Regions from separate parts of the Streptomyces sp. H51 genome, predicted to be linked through region 2. Evidence: riboswitches for the same ligand, from Rfam matches in the RefSeq annotation. Region 2 holds a riboswitch; the other holds the start of a gene.

Region 1 (7,215 bases), on a different contig from region 2:
GGTGGGTCTCCAGTTCCGCCTCGCCGGCCAGCAGGTCGGCCCGGCCCTGACGCCGCAGCGCGTCGAGGTCGGGCTCGGTGGCGGACAGCAGCGGCCGGGCGGGCCGGGCGCCCAGTGCCTGGAGCCGGCGGGCCGCGGGACCGGGGGCGCCGCGGTCGGCGTCGTCGGCGTGGTCCAGTTCGACGCAGCCCGCGTCGGCGACCCGCACCAGGGTGTCGCGCAGCGCCGCGCGGGGGGCGACGACGGCCACCCGCCGCATGCGGGCCGGGGTCAGGGAGTCAGCCCACGAGCTCATCGAACGCCTCCAGCGCCCGGCCGCCCTGGGCGGCGCACTCCAGGCCGGCGCGGACCCGCCAGGCGTCGACGCCCAGTACGGCGGCCGCGGCCACGACGGGTGAGGCGTCGAGCCGTGCCCGGCGCAGCATTCCCAGCGCCTCCCCCTCGACCGCGTGCCACCAGCGGGCCTCGGCCCGCCACAGGTCCTCCGGCCGTTCGACGTCCGCCAGGGCCCAGCGGGCCGGGGGCGCGAGCCGGTCGCGGAAGCCGGTGAACGACGGCGCGCGCAGGGCGGCCGGTCCGAGCAGCGACGCGGCGCGCCGCCCGGCGGGTCCGGTCAGCCGCAGGCCGGTGAGACGGACCTCGCGGGCCACCAGCAGCGCGGCCCGGCCCGCCGCCCAGCGCGCGGCCTGCGGCACGTTCGCGGCGGTCCGGGCGGCCGCCGACAGCCGCATGCCGGTGACGACGGCGGCCGGTGACTCGGCCCCGGGATCGCCCCAGGCGGAGGTGGCCAGCACGGCGCGCAGCCCGGCCGGGGAGGTGGTCCGCGACAGCCGCGGCCACGCGGTCGACAGCGCGCCCAGCCGGTAGGGGGCGCGACGCGGCGCGCCGGACAGGGCGCGCAGGTGGTGGTGGGTGTTCTCGATCTCGAAGGCGGAGGCCAGCAGGCGTACGGCGACGGTGCCGGGCCGCGGCTGCCATCCGGCGAGCACCCGCAGTTGCCACACCAGGGCCTCCGACACGGCACGCTGTGCGTCGGCCGCGCCGGCCGTCACGTCGAGTCCGCGCCGGTAGCAGGTGCCGGCGAGTTCGCGCAGCGCGTCGGACAGGCTCGGCGCGGTCGCCAGGCGCCGTGCCGTGTCGGGTCCGGCCCGCCCGGCGGCCATGGCTTCGGCCCGGGTCACTCCCGCGACCCACCCTGCGCCCATGGCGTCTCCCGGTGTGGTGTTCCGGGCCGTTCCCCGGCGTCGTCGGTGTGCGGCGCTCCGGTCAGTTCGTCCGTCGCCCGGGACACCAGCCGCGCCGCCAGGTCCGGCGTGCGGGCGCGTGCCCGTTGCCGCAGGTCCGCCACGGCTCGTTCGGCGGCGGCGTCCGCGCGGGCGGCCTCGGCGGCGGCCTCCTGGCGGAGGCGCGCCGCGGTCTCGTGGCGTACGTCGAGGGCCCGCTCCCGGGCCGAGCGCACGATGCGTCCGGCGCGCTCGGCGGCGGCACGGCGGCGGCGAGCGGCCTCGCGGGCGGCGGCCTCGCGGATCGCGGCGGCCTCGGCGGCGGCGGCGTCGGTCGCGGCGAGCGGCGCCCGCAGTTCGGCCGCGAGTTCGGCGGACCGGTCGGCGGGAACGGCCCCGCCGGCCGCCGGACCGGGTGAACCGGCCGGCCGGAAACGCGCGAGGAACGCGCGGAAGTCCGGCATGAGCACCTCCCGGCCCGCTCGATGACCGCTCGCCCTCTTGCCCTCTTGCCCTCGAAAGTCTCCTTGTCCTCGGACTGTTCTGGAGGACTGTTCCGGCAAGACCGTTCCGGAATGTCCTCGCTTTCCACGGTACGGAGGTGACGCGAGGTGTCCACAGGGGCCGGTTGACCTGGGCAAGGGGCCGTGCGGCCCCTGTGGCCGCGGCCACCGCGGCGGGAAGGTGGCCTCGGAGGACTCTCGCCCCTGCGTACGGCCGGAGGTTGCCATGGATGACCGAAACGCGCGGGAAGCCGGTACGACGTCGGCCGAGGCCCGTCGTGCGGTCCCGGGCCTGGCCCCGAAACCGGCGGAGGAGTTCCGCCAGGACCTGATGGTGCGTTACCTGCAGGCCATGGCCTCGCAGTCGGCGGAGGCCGCGGCGCGGGAGCCGGCCACCACCGCCGCACGGGCGGCCGTACCGCCCGCGGCGCACGCGATCCCCGTGCCGGAGCTCCAGGTGCGGCACGTGATGCGGCGGACCGTCGCGGGGATCTCCGCGGACACGCCCTTCCTGGAGGTCGCCCGGCTGCTGGCCCGTGAGCAGGTCGGCGCGGCGCCCGTGGTGGACGCCGACCAGCGCGTCATCGGGGTGATCGCGGAGTCCGATCTGCTCGCGCGGGCCGCGTCCCTCGCGTCGGACGAACGGCCCGGCACGTTCGAGCGGCTGTTCGGCCGGCGTCAGGCCCCCGGGGGCGACGGCGGGACGGCAGCCACGCTGATGACGGCACCGGCGCTCACCGTCCACCCGTGGACCCATGTGCTCGAAGCGGCCCGTACGGCCGCGCACTCCCGGATCCGGCAGATCTACGTCACGGACCACAAGGGCACGCTCGTCGGCGTCGTCAGCCGCAGCGAACTGCTGCACGCCCTGGTGCGGGAGGACGCGGCGGTCCGGGAGGAGGTCGTCTCCAAGATCATGAAGGAGGAGCTGGGGATCGACCCGGCGCGGGTGGACGTGCAGGTCCGCAACGGCACGGTGACACTGAGCGGCTCGCTGGACGCGGAGGCGGTCCCGCGGCTGACGGAGGCGGTGGCGGGGATACCGGACGTGGTGGAGGTGGTGGACCACCTGATCGCCGTGTGAGCAGCCGGGACGCGCGGCCCCGTCCCCCGGTCGTACCAGGTGACGACCGGGGGACGGGGCCGTGCGCGGGCGACGGGGGAACAGCGGGCGGGGACGGCGTGGGCCGGCGGGCGCGCGGGGTGGCCGGGGTGTCCCTGGACCTGCCCGATCAGCTTCGATCCGCTTCGATCCGCTTCGATCAGCGGGGCGTTCCCGTCCTGCTGGACCAGCGTGCCAGCAGCAGGGCGAGGACCAGCAGGACCGCGCCGACGACGAGGATCGACAGCGGTGCCGCGAGCGATCCCGGAAGGTAGCGTTCCGCCGTCTGCGGCACCGTCTGCAGGGTCGCGAAGGCGCCGAGCAGCAGCGCCCAGACCTTGCGCAGGGCCACGCCCAGGGCGAGCAGGGCGCCGGCGGTGGCCAGAGCGAGGAGGTGACCGGCGGCGAGGTCCATGGTCAGCTGCGCGCCGACCAGCAGACCGAGCGCGGCGGCGAGGTACCCGGTCTCCCGCGGAAGGACATGGCCGCGGTGCGCGGCGGCGCCCCACAGCGCGGACAACAGCCAGACACCGGCCCCCGGAGCCCACAACGGCACGTCGTCGCCGAGGCATTCGATGCCCGCGGCGAGCGTGACGGCGGCGCCCGCGAACACCGCCAGCTGCTGCAGCGGTGCGGGCCTCACAAGCCACGGCACGATGCCGTACGCCGTCGCGGCACCGGCGGCGGTCAGCGCCGTGACCTGCGGGGAGAACGCTCCGGCACGGGCGGCGAGCACGCCCGCGAAGGCGGCCACCGAGCCGGTGGACGCCAGCCACAGCACACCGCGCAGCCGCACGAACGCCGGTTCGGCCGCATCGCGCAGCAGGGCACCGGCGACGCCCAGGACGACGGCGGCCACCGCCGCGAGGGCGAGCTGCGCGCCCATGGGGATGTCGGGCCACAGCCGGTCCGCCGCCAGGAACCCGGCGACGACCGCCATCGCCGCCCCCAGGTAGCCCAGCGCCTCGACCACCAGCGGCACCCGGCCGGCCGGGTGCGGTCCGGCCGCAGGAGCCTGGGCCGCACCCCCGGCCTGGGCCGCGGGAGCCTGAGCCGCACCGGCCTGATCCGTACGAGCCCGGGCCACGGTGCCCTGCTCGGCGTCCGCTGCCGCGCGGGCCCGTTCGGCGGCCTCGATCCGTTCGGCCTGGCCCGCGTCGAGCAGTCCCTCCGCCACCCAGCGGGCCAGCCGGGCGTTCAGCTCCGCGTCGGGCGGGATCCTCGCCATCGTCTGCCTCCCCACCTGCGCGTCCGGCGCGCACTCATGGCTCGACCGGGCTACCGCTGCCCGGCGTGGTGCGGGTGGGAGGCGGTCCGGTTCTGCCGGGCATGGTCGGCGATCTGCTCGGGGGACGGCCGTTCACGCGTGAAGACGTCCTGCCCGACGGCCGTGGCCTCCCAGGTGTTCGCCGGGTTGGCGGACGCGGTGAGCAGCCAGGTGGCGCAGATCCGCTCTCCGCCCTCCTTGTGGTACTGACCGCTCCAGCTGGTCACCGACGCGGCGTCGCTGCGCTCGTTGTGCCAGGCCACCGTCCAGCCGAGGGTGGTGCCGTGGTCGGGGAAGTCGGCCGTGTCGTAGCGGCCGACGAGCGGGTAGGCACCCGCGGCGTGGCCGGTGGCCGACATGTAGGTCCCCCTGATTCCTCCGACGGGGTCGACCGTGATCCTCATGTGCGAGCCGACCTCGTTGTACCAGTCACCGCTGATGCTCATCGCTCGCTCCTACTCCTGTCGGCGCACGGCTGTCGCCGCCCTGGTCGGGCCGGGAGCCCACCGGGCTTCCGGCCCGTGCTCGGCTCCTGCTTCGATCGTTCGCCCCGCGCGCACCCCCGTGCACTGGGCCGAACGTCCCCGGGCCCGGGCCCGGGCGGGGGTGACCTGGAGTCCTGCCCGGCCCCACACCGCCGGGCGGCGGGACCCGGCGTCCGGCGGGACCCGGCGGCCGCCTCGGAGTGTCGTCGTACCGCTCGCGCCGGCCGTAGTGGTCCCCTTCCGGCGGCGGCAGGGCCGAACGGCCCACCCGTCGCCGGAAGCAGGGCCGAACGGCCCACCCCCGTCGGCCCGGACGGCCCTGTTGCCGCACTCGCGCGGGCATAGGCTGGAATGAGCCTGCGGGGCGAGCGAGGGAGTCCGCCCGCAACGGCAGTTCCCGGCGAGGGAGTCACCGCCCCTGTCGGAGGACGCCGCAGACGGGTGGGCTGAGAGGCCGGATGGTCGAGAGACCGGACGGCGACCTCCACAACCTGATCCGGACCATGCCGGCGAAGGGAGCCCACCTCGCAGGTTCGTCCGTGCCCCCGGGAGCGTCGTCTCCAGGGGGTTTTCGCGTGTCCGGGCCCGCCGGGGCTGCCCGACCCCGGGCGTGGGCCGGGTGGCCCCTGGCGACACGATCTTCGCCGGTCCAAGGTGGGACGGAGAGTTGCCGTCCAGCCAGGGGGTACGGTGCCGAGTCATCTCACCGCGAGCTTTCCGGCCGGTCACCCCCGCCCCGGGGCGTCCGTGCCGCGGCCCGACGGATCGTCGGCGCCGGTCCAGCGGCTGCGTCCGGACGAGGTGTTCGGCGCGTACGGCACCTCGGTCCGCGGCCTGTCCGGCGCGGAGGCCGGGGCCCGCCTGGGGTACTACGGCCCCAACCAGCTGCCGCGGCCCCGCCGCAAGGGGATGTGGCGGCGCTTCGCCGCCCAGTTCACCGATCTGTTCGCGGTCGTCCTGATCGTCGCGTCGGGGCTGACGTTCCTCGCCTACGCGCTGCAGGATCCGCGCGACGTCGGGAACCTGCAGCTGGCCTTCGCGATCCTGGGCGTGGTGCTGCTGAACGCGGTGATCGGCTTCGTGCAGGAGTACTCGGCCGAGCGCACCGCCCAGACGCTGCAGGCCATGGTGCCGCACACGTGCCGGGTGCTGCGGGACGGGGAGCGGCTGGAGCTGCCGTCGGGGGCGCTGGTGCCCGGCGACGTGGTGGCCCTGGAGGCCGGGGACGCGGTGTCCGCGGACTGCCGGGTCGTCGAGGCCCACGGCCTGTCGGTGAACAACGCTCCGCTGACCGGGGAGAGCTCGGCCGTCGGCCGGGTGAGCGAGCAGACGGCCGCGGACACCGCGCTGGATTCCCGCAACTGCGTCTTCATGGGCACCACGGTGGTGTCCGGCTCCGGCAAGGCCGTCGTGTACGCCTCCGGCGCGGCGACGGAGTTCGGCAGGATCTACCGCCTCACCGACGAGGCGCCGCAGCAGAAGACGCCGTTGCAGCGCGAGGTGGCGGTGATGGCCCGGCGCGTGGCGGCGCTGGCCGTCGCGATCGGCGCGGGCGTGTTCGCCCTGCGCCTGCAGACGGGGCAGCCGCTGGTGTCGGCGTTCGTGTTCGCCCTCGGGGTCATGGTCGCGCTGGTGCCCGAGGGGCTGCCCGCGACGCTGTCGGTGTCGCTGGCCATCGGCGTGCGGCGGATGGCCCGCCGTCAGGCGCTGGTCAAGAGGCTGCTGGCGGTGGAGGCGCTGGGCTCCACCACCGTCATCTGCACCGACAAGACCGGCACGCTCACCCAGGCCGAGATGACCGTGACGCAGTTGTGGAGCGACGGGGCGTCGCACACGGTCTCCGGGGTCGGCTACGCCCCGGCCGGCGAGGTCGCCGGTGCCGACGGGGTGCGCGCGCTGCTGCGCGCGGGGGCGCTGTGCACCGACGCCAGGCTGGTGCCGCCCGAGCGGTCCGAGGGCTGGCGGGTGCTCGGCGACACCACGGAGGGCGCGATCCTCGTCGCGGCGGCCAAGGCGGGGCTGGACACGGCGGCGGAGAAGGAGGCGGCCCCGCGGATCGGGGAGTTCCCCTTCGACCCCGTGCGCAAGCTGATGAGCACCGCCCACCGCACCTCACGGGGCGGCCTGCTGTGCGTCAAGGGCGCCCCGCAGGAACTCCTCGCCCGGTGCGACCGGGTGCGCCGCGCGGGAGGCGACGAGGAGCTCACCGGACCGCTGCGGGACGCGGTCGTCGCCGCCGACGACGAGATGGCCGGGCGGGGACTGCGGGTGCTGGGCGTCGCGGTGCGCCCGGTCGACGCGGTGCCGGACAGGGCGGAGGAGGCCGAGGCGGGGCTGACGTTCCTGGGCCTGATCGGCATGCTCGACCCGCCCCGGCCCGAGGTGTCGGAGGCGGTGCGGGCCTGCCACCGGGCCGGCATCCGCATCGTGATGCTGACCGGGGACCACCCGCTGACGGCGGAGGCGATCGCCCGCCGCGTCGGCATCGTCACCGACCCCTCCCCCACGGTGGTGACCGGCTCCCGGCTGGACGCCATGGACGCGGACGCGCTGGACGGACTGCTCGCCGGGTCAGGTCAGCTGCTGCTGTGCCGGGTCAGCCCGGAGCACAAGATGCGCGTCGTCGCCGCCCTGC
Region 2 (7,215 bases):
GGGAGTCGGGCGCGGAGGTGTTCCGGGCCAGGGAAGCCTGGCGCGAGGCCCTGCTGGAGCGCGGCGTCCTCCCGTTCCTGCGGGAGGCGCTCGAGGATCCCGCCACCGCTGCCGCACTCCGGCGGACGGCACAGCCCACGCCGAGCGGCCGTATGCCCCAACTCGGCTACGACCGGCCGGGCTTCAGCAGCCCGGACAACGGCCCGGCCGCCGGCCCGCGCCCGAGCTTCACCAGCCCGGACTACACCAGCCCGGACTTCGGAGGCCCGGAACACCGGCCGGAGTGACCCGGACGGACGCACGCAGCCTGCGCCCTCCGGACCCCGGGGGCGCGCATGCCGCGCCTGCAGACGCCTGATGATCTGCGCCTCGGCCCGTTCCACCGGCGTGCGGCCGTAGGCATGCACGAGAGAGAGGTGGAACAGCGCCGGCGCCAAGGGCGCCCACCGGTGGACGCGGTCGTCCCGCATCAGGTACTTGATCACCGTTGCCGGGCGGAAGGGCACGTGGTCGATGGTCTGGTGCTCCCAGCGGTCCGCGACACCCCGAGCGTGTACTCGTGCGGCGCCAGGGACAGCTCTTCCCGCACCCCCCGCCGGGCCACGACGTGCAGGTCCGGCGCGTTCCGGCCGGGCCCCTGCACACCTGGATCTTGACGGCGCCCGGCGGCATCGCGTTCCTGCCGTTGTCCCGGTGCGGACCCCTGCCCACGCAGGGGCGTCGGTGCGGCCCGCGCTCACATACGCGGGCCACACGACCACGAGGATCGCAAGGATCACAACGAACGGTCACGCAGCGGCTGCGGGCGCCCGCGGGTCAGTCGGCGATCGGCAGGTACACCCGGTTCCCGTTCGCCGCGAACTCCTTCGACTTCCGCAGCATCCCCTCGGCGACCTCCTCGGGCGACGCGCCCTCGGCCACGTCCCCGCCGAACCGTTCCGCGATGCTCTGGCTGATCTTCATGGAGCAGAACTTCGGCCCGCACATCGAGCAGAAGTGGGCGGTCTTGGCGGGCTCCGCAGGCAGGGTCTCGTCGTGGAACTCCCGTGCCGTGTCCGGGTCGAGGGCGAGGTTGAACTGGTCCTCCCACCGGAACTCGAAGCGGGCGTCGGACAGGGCGTCGTCCCACTCCTGCGCACCCGGGTGCCCCTTGGCGAGGTCGGCCGCGTGGGCGGCGATCTTGTAGGTGATGACGCCGGTCTTGACGTCGTCGCGGTTGGGCAGGCCCAGGTGTTCCTTGGGGGTGACGTAGCAGAGCATGGCCGTGCCCCACCAGGCGATCATCGCGGCACCGATGCCGGAGGTGATGTGGTCGTACGCCGGCGCGATGTCCGTCGTCAGCGGGCCGAGCGTGTAGAACGGGGCTTCGTCGCAGATCTCCTGCTGGAGGTCGATGTTCTCCTTGATCTTGTGCATGGGGACGTGACCCGGGCCCTCGATCATGGTCTGGACGTGGAAGCGCTTCGCGATCCGGTTGAGCTCCCCGAGCGTGCGCAACTCCGCGAACTGCGCCTCGTCGTTGGCGTCCGCGATCGAACCCGGCCGGAGGCCGTCACCCAGCGAGTACGTGACGTCATAGGCGGCGAGGATCTCGCAGAGTTCCTCGAAGTTCTCGTACAGGAAGCTCTCCTTGTGGTGCGCGAGGCACCAGGCGGCCATGATCGAGCCGCCGCGCGAGACGATGCCGGTCTTGCGGTTCGCCGTCAGCGGCACGTACGGCAGGCGCACACCCGCGTGGACCGTCATGTAGTCGACGCCCTGCTCGGCCTGCTCGATGACGGTGTCCTTGTAGATCTCCCAGGTCAGTTCCTCGGCCTTGCCGTCGACCTTCTCCAGGGCCTGGTACAGCGGCACCGTGCCGATGGGGACGGGGGAGTTGCGCAGCACCCACTCGCGGGTGGTGTGGATGTTGCGGCCGGTGGAGAGGTCCATGACCGTGTCGGCGCCCCAGCGGGTCGCCCAGGTCATCTTCTCCACCTCCTCCTCGATGGAGGACGTGACCGCGGAGTTGCCGATGTTGGCGTTGACCTTCACCAGGAACCGCTTGCCGATGATCATCGGCTCGATCTCCGGGTGGTTGACGTTGGCGGGCAGCACCGCGCGCCCCGCGGCGATCTCCTCACGGACCACCTCGGCGGAGACGTTCTCCCGGAGCGCCACGTACTCCATCTCCGGCGTGATCTCACCCCGCCGCGCGTACGCGAGCTGGGTGACCGCCTTGCCGTCCCGGCCGCGGCGCGGCTGGCGCGGCCGCCCCGGGAAGACGGCGTCGAGGTTGCGCAGTCCGCCGCGCGGCGAGGTGTGCTTGATCCCGTCGTCCTCGGGGCGTACGGGGCGGCCCGTGTACTCCTCGGTGTCACCACGGACGACGATCCAGTTCTCCCGCAGCGGCGGCAGGCCCCTGCGGACATCGGTGACGACGAGTGGATCGGTGTACGGGCCCGATGTGTCGTACAGCGTGACCGACTGCCCGTTGGTGAGGTGCACCTGACGGACGGGCACCCGCAGATCGGGGCTCGAGCCCTCGACGTACGCCTTGTGCCAGCCGATGGATGTCCCGGCCTCCCCGTCGATCTGGTCGGAGGCAGGCGTGCGTGCGTCCTTGCTGGTCATGAGACCTACTCCCTACGCCGGCATTACCCGGTAACAGGTTCGGCGGTCGACGCAGCGGTTTCCGTCGATGGACGTTCCGTGTGCAACGTCACTCGACTTCGGTGACGTTCCACGTGAAACATCGCTGGGACGGAGGTCAGCGCCCTCTCAGCCCGGTGCTCCGAGCTCCCGCGTGTACAAAAGGTGACTCCACGCTAGCGTCAACCCGGGCGCGGTGAACAGAGGCCCCCTGTCGTCCTTGCGATGATCGGGCGGTGACCACGACACCGCAGTACCCGTTTCCGCCACCCGATCCGCCACCCGGCCCGCCACCCGGTCCGCCGCACCGGCACGAGGGCGGTCACGGCCGTGGATCCGGCCCCGATCATGGCCACGGCCACGATCACGGGCCTGGGCATGAGCCTGGGCCTGGGCATGGGCACGATCAGGGGCAGGGGCGCGGCCACGGGTCAGGGGTCGGAGGCGGAGGCGCACACGGTCACTCGCACAGCCACGGCCCCGCCGCGCCCGTCTCCCGGCATCTGCGCAAGGTCATCGCCGCGATCCTGATCCCGTTCGCCGCGGCCGTGCTGGTCGGGCTCGCGGTGCTGTGGCCCGGGGGTGCGCCGTCGCACGAGCGCACCGGCGTCGGCTTCGACCGGCAGACCCAGCAGGCGACGGTCGTCAAGGTGGTGAACCTGAGCTGCGGGTCGGTGAACGCCTCGGGCTCCACGCCGACCGGCGACCCGGCGACCGCCGGGGGCTCCTCGGCCCGGCAGCAGGCGAACGGCGACTGCCACAAGGCCACCATCCGCGTCGACACCGGCAAGGACAAGGGCCGGACGTTCACCGAGATCGTGCAGCCGGACCAGTCGCGGCAACTGCACCAGGGACAGCAGGTCGTGGTCGCCTACGAGCCCTCGGCGCCCAAGGAACTGCAGTACGCGGTCGCCGACGTCGACCGCAGGTTCCCCATGGCCCTGCTCGCCGGCATCTTCGCGCTCGCCGTCGTGGTGGTCGGCCGGATGCGGGGCGTCATGGCGCTGATCGCGCTGGCCGTGAGCTTCCTGGTGCTGACCCTCTTCATTCTCCCGGCGATCCTGGAGGGGTCGAATCCGCTGGTCGTGGCGGTGGTCGGGTCCAGCGCCATCATGCTGATCGCCTTGTACATGTGCCACGGCCTGTCGGCCCGTACGTCCGTGGCGGTCCTGGGCACGCTGCTCTCGCTGCTGCTGATCGGCGTCCTGGGCTCGGTGTTCATCGGATGGGCCGCACTGACCGGCAACACGGATGACAACACCGGTCTGATCCACGGCCTGTATCCGTCGATCGACATGAGCGGTCTGCTGCTGGCCGGCGTCATCATCGGCTCCCTCGGTGTCCTCGACGACGTGACGGTCACGCAGACCTCGGCCGTGTGGGAACTGCACGAGGCCAACCCCTCGATGGGCTGGCGCGGGCTGTACCGCGCGGGCATCCGCATCGGCCGCGATCACATCGCGTCGGTCGTCAACACGCTCGTCCTCGCCTACGCGGGCGCCGCGCTGCCGTTGCTGCTGCTGTTCTCCATCGCGCAGAGCAGCGTGGGGACCGTCGCCAACAGCGAGCTGGTCGCGGAGGAGATCGTGCGCACGCTGGTGGGCTCGATCGGGCTGGTCGCCTCGGTGCCGGTCACCACGGCTCTCGCCGCCCTGGTCGTCTCCGCGGACCGTCGGGGATCGGAGGGGGCGACGGCCGGCGCCGCTCCGGCCCAGGCCCGCTCCGGCACGGGCAGAGGCAGGCGCCGCAAGCGCTGAGACCGGGGCTCGGACCGGACTCGTGGTGCTCCCGGGCCGACGGTGGCCGCGGAGGGGCATGAGGTCTGCGAGTCGGCCTGCTGGGAGGGCGGCTGTCGATGCCCCGGCACACGGCCAGGAGAAGCGTTCCTGCACAGTTTCCTGGCCCATGTCGCAGCGTTCCGCCGACTCGGTGCGCCCTGCCTCCGTCGTACCGCTTCAGCCCGCGCTCTGTTCCGCCAGGATGCGGTCCAGCGCCTCGTCGAGGTGGGCGTCGAAGTCGGCGAGCGAACCTTCCTGGCCGAGCGGCACCAGCTTGTCGGTGCGGTCGAGGAAGGCGATGAGCGGCGCCGTCGACGAGCGGAACAGCGCCTGGTCCCGGCCCACCTGGAGCCGGATCAGAACGTCGCTCAGCGACTCCGGGTCGGCGGGCGAGATGCGCACATCGCCGTCGCCGCAGGGCCGTCCTACCCCGTCGATCATCAGTTCCCGGCCGAACGCCCAGGTCACCGGGGCGTCACCCGGCAGATGGAAGGTCAGCCGCACGGCGTAGGGATCGTACGTCTCGTAACGCAGCTCCACCGGGATGCGGAAGGAGAGCTCCTCGGACACGAGAAAGCTCATCATGACCTCTGCCTGTACGGACTCGCGCATCGCCTACCCCGTCTTGTGACGCCGACTGGCCGGGAATGATCCCCCCGACCCTGCAGGCATCTTGCTCAACGTGTACACCAGATCACAAGGAGTGAGTTTTCAGATACTGATAGACCGGCCCGGAGACCTCAGCAACCGGCCCACTTCGCTCTGCAGTTGCTGCACGGCCGACTCCAGTCGGTCGGCCTGATCGCAGGGCATCGAGATGGCCATCGTCGCGGCGATCGTGCCCACGGTGACCGGGATCGCCGCGCACACCGTGCCGAGGGCGTACTCCTGCCGTTCCGTCACCGGCTCCCGGGGACCGATGCGTTCCAGCCTGCGGAGCAGGGCCTGGTTGTCGCGCACCGTGTAGGGGGTGACGGGACGCACCGGGTAACGCTCCAGGTGGTCGCGACGGGCCTGCTCGTCCAACTGGGCGAGCAGGCACTGACCGATCGCGTGCGCGTGCCCGGTCTCACGGAAGTCGGCCCCCTCCGCCACCGCCGGATTTTCCGAGTTGTCCGAAACGCCCAGCATCTCGATCTCACCGTCCTGGTAGACGGCGTAGTACACGGGCACGCCGATGGCGTCGTGACAGCGGGCCAGCACCTCGGCGACCGTGCCGCGACGTTTCTGCTCGGCTCCACTGCCGCCCAGCCGCCCGGCCGCCTCCCCGAGGAAGAACAGACCTCTGTCACGGCGCAGATAACCCTCGTGCACCAGGGTGCGCAGCAGGTGGTAGGCCGTGGGCAGCGCCAGACCGGTCTCGCGGGCCAGTTGCTTGGCGGGGGCTCCCTGCTCGTGCTCGGCGACGCGTTCCAGCAGGCGCAGCGCGCGCTGGACGGACCCGATGAGGGTGCCCGCCTGCGACGGTGCGCCGGACACCGCGGGGTGCGGCGCCGCGGGCACCGGCTGCGAGGAATTCTGCGAGGAGTTCTGTGCGGGGGCCTGTCGCTGAGCCTGCGAGGGGGGCGAGGGAGTCCGCGGGGACCGAGATGTGGACCGCGGGGACCGTGGCGGGGTCCGTGGGGGCTGCGTCGGCGTCCTCGGGGGCTGTGAGGGGGGTCGTCGAGGCTGGGTCGGTGTCCGTGGCAGTTGCGAGGACGTTCGCGGCGGATGTGCCGCGGAGCGGTCCTGCTCGGCGGGGCCCGGCTGTTCCGGGGGCCGGACGCGGTGTGCGGAGGAGATCACGGCCGACCGGTCCGGAGCCGGTGGTGCGTGGGGGACGGTGAGTGCGGTGTCTACCGTGGCCAAGGGTCACTCCCGAAGCGCGAGGGGGGAGCCCGTGCGGGGGAAACACGGGAGGGGTGTGCGCCGTTCGCGGGGTGGCCCCGCGTCGAGTTCCGGACTCTAACCGCCCGCCACCGCTTGCGGACCGCCTGCCGGGAAAACTTCCCTCGCGCGAGGGAACCGGTGATTCCTGTTACCGCTCACCGGCTCCCGGGGCCCTCACCAGTCGCCGCGCGAGGAGGAACTCGACGTGAACTTGCGCACCACGTAGACCAGTCCGCCCACCAGCGCCACGAAGACCAGCACCTTGAACAACAGCCCGATGACGAAGCCCACGACGCTGGCTATCAGCCCGCCGAACACGACCAGGGCGATGACCGGCACCGCTACCCACTTCACCCACCACGGCAGTCCCGCGAAGATCTCTCCCATCGCCTCTGTCCTTGCCTCTCCGCCCACTGCCTGGAGCAGGGGACGATCCGATGTCCTGCTCTCGATGCTAGGACGGACGGGGTCCCGGCGGAGGGCTCGCGCCCCTTGTCCTCCCCTGACTGATCCCCTAGGGAGCCCCGAGAGGACGGGTCGACCCGCGGGAGGGGCCGGCTTTCCGGCGGGTCAGCTCTCCGGAGGTCTCCCGAGGTCTCCGGGGGTCAGCTCTCCGGAGGTCTCCGGGGGTCAGCTCTCCGGCGGGGAGAACACCACGAGCACCCGCAGGTCCTCGCTGATGTGGTGGAACTTGTGGGCGACTCCGGCCGGCACGTACACCACGCTGCCGCGCGCCACCTCCGTGGTCTCCAGGCCGACGGTGATCGAGGCGCGGCCGCTCACCACGAAGTAGACCTCGTCCTGGCGGTGCGGCTGCTGCGGATCGTGCTCGCCCGCGTCGAGCGCGTACAGGCCGACCGACATGTTCCGCTCGCGAAGAAACTGCAGGTAGGCGCCCTCGTTGGCGGCGCGCTCCGCCTCCAGTTCGTCCAGCCGG

The links. A riboswitch is a leader RNA that binds a small molecule or an ion and turns the genes downstream of it on or off. The one in region 2 is predicted to bind thiamine pyrophosphate.
Region 1: linked by a shared signal. The riboswitch ahead of VKA29_RS22570 (cation-transporting P-type ATPase) and the one ahead of thiC (phosphomethylpyrimidine synthase ThiC) in region 2 are both predicted to bind thiamine pyrophosphate.

The regions. Positions count from the first base shown of each region.
Region 1 is NZ_JAYMHD010000066.1:113,966-121,180, forward strand. Features, by position in the region: gene VKA29_RS22540 (V-type ATPase 116kDa subunit family protein) at 1-295, opposite strand, end outside; gene VKA29_RS22545 (hypothetical protein) at 279-1,205, opposite strand; gene VKA29_RS22550 (hypothetical protein) at 1,178-1,687, opposite strand; gene VKA29_RS22555 (CBS domain-containing protein) at 1,953-2,810, shown strand; gene VKA29_RS22560 (hypothetical protein) at 2,989-4,056, opposite strand; gene VKA29_RS22565 (avidin/streptavidin family protein) at 4,107-4,541, opposite strand; TPP riboswitch at 4,973-5,115, shown strand; gene VKA29_RS22570 (cation-transporting P-type ATPase) at 5,271-7,215, shown strand, end outside.
Region 2 is NZ_JAYMHD010000087.1:374,706-381,920, reverse strand. Features, by position in the region: gene VKA29_RS35345 (hypothetical protein) at 1-287, shown strand, start outside; gene thiC (phosphomethylpyrimidine synthase ThiC) at 817-2,613, opposite strand; TPP riboswitch at 2,606-2,795, opposite strand; gene VKA29_RS35335 (YibE/F family protein) at 2,868-4,388, shown strand; gene VKA29_RS35330 (SsgA family sporulation/cell division regulator) at 4,587-5,021, opposite strand; gene VKA29_RS35325 (IclR family transcriptional regulator) at 5,121-5,912, opposite strand; gene VKA29_RS35320 (DUF5326 family protein) at 6,453-6,665, opposite strand; gene VKA29_RS35315 (cupin domain-containing protein) at 6,909-7,215, opposite strand, start outside.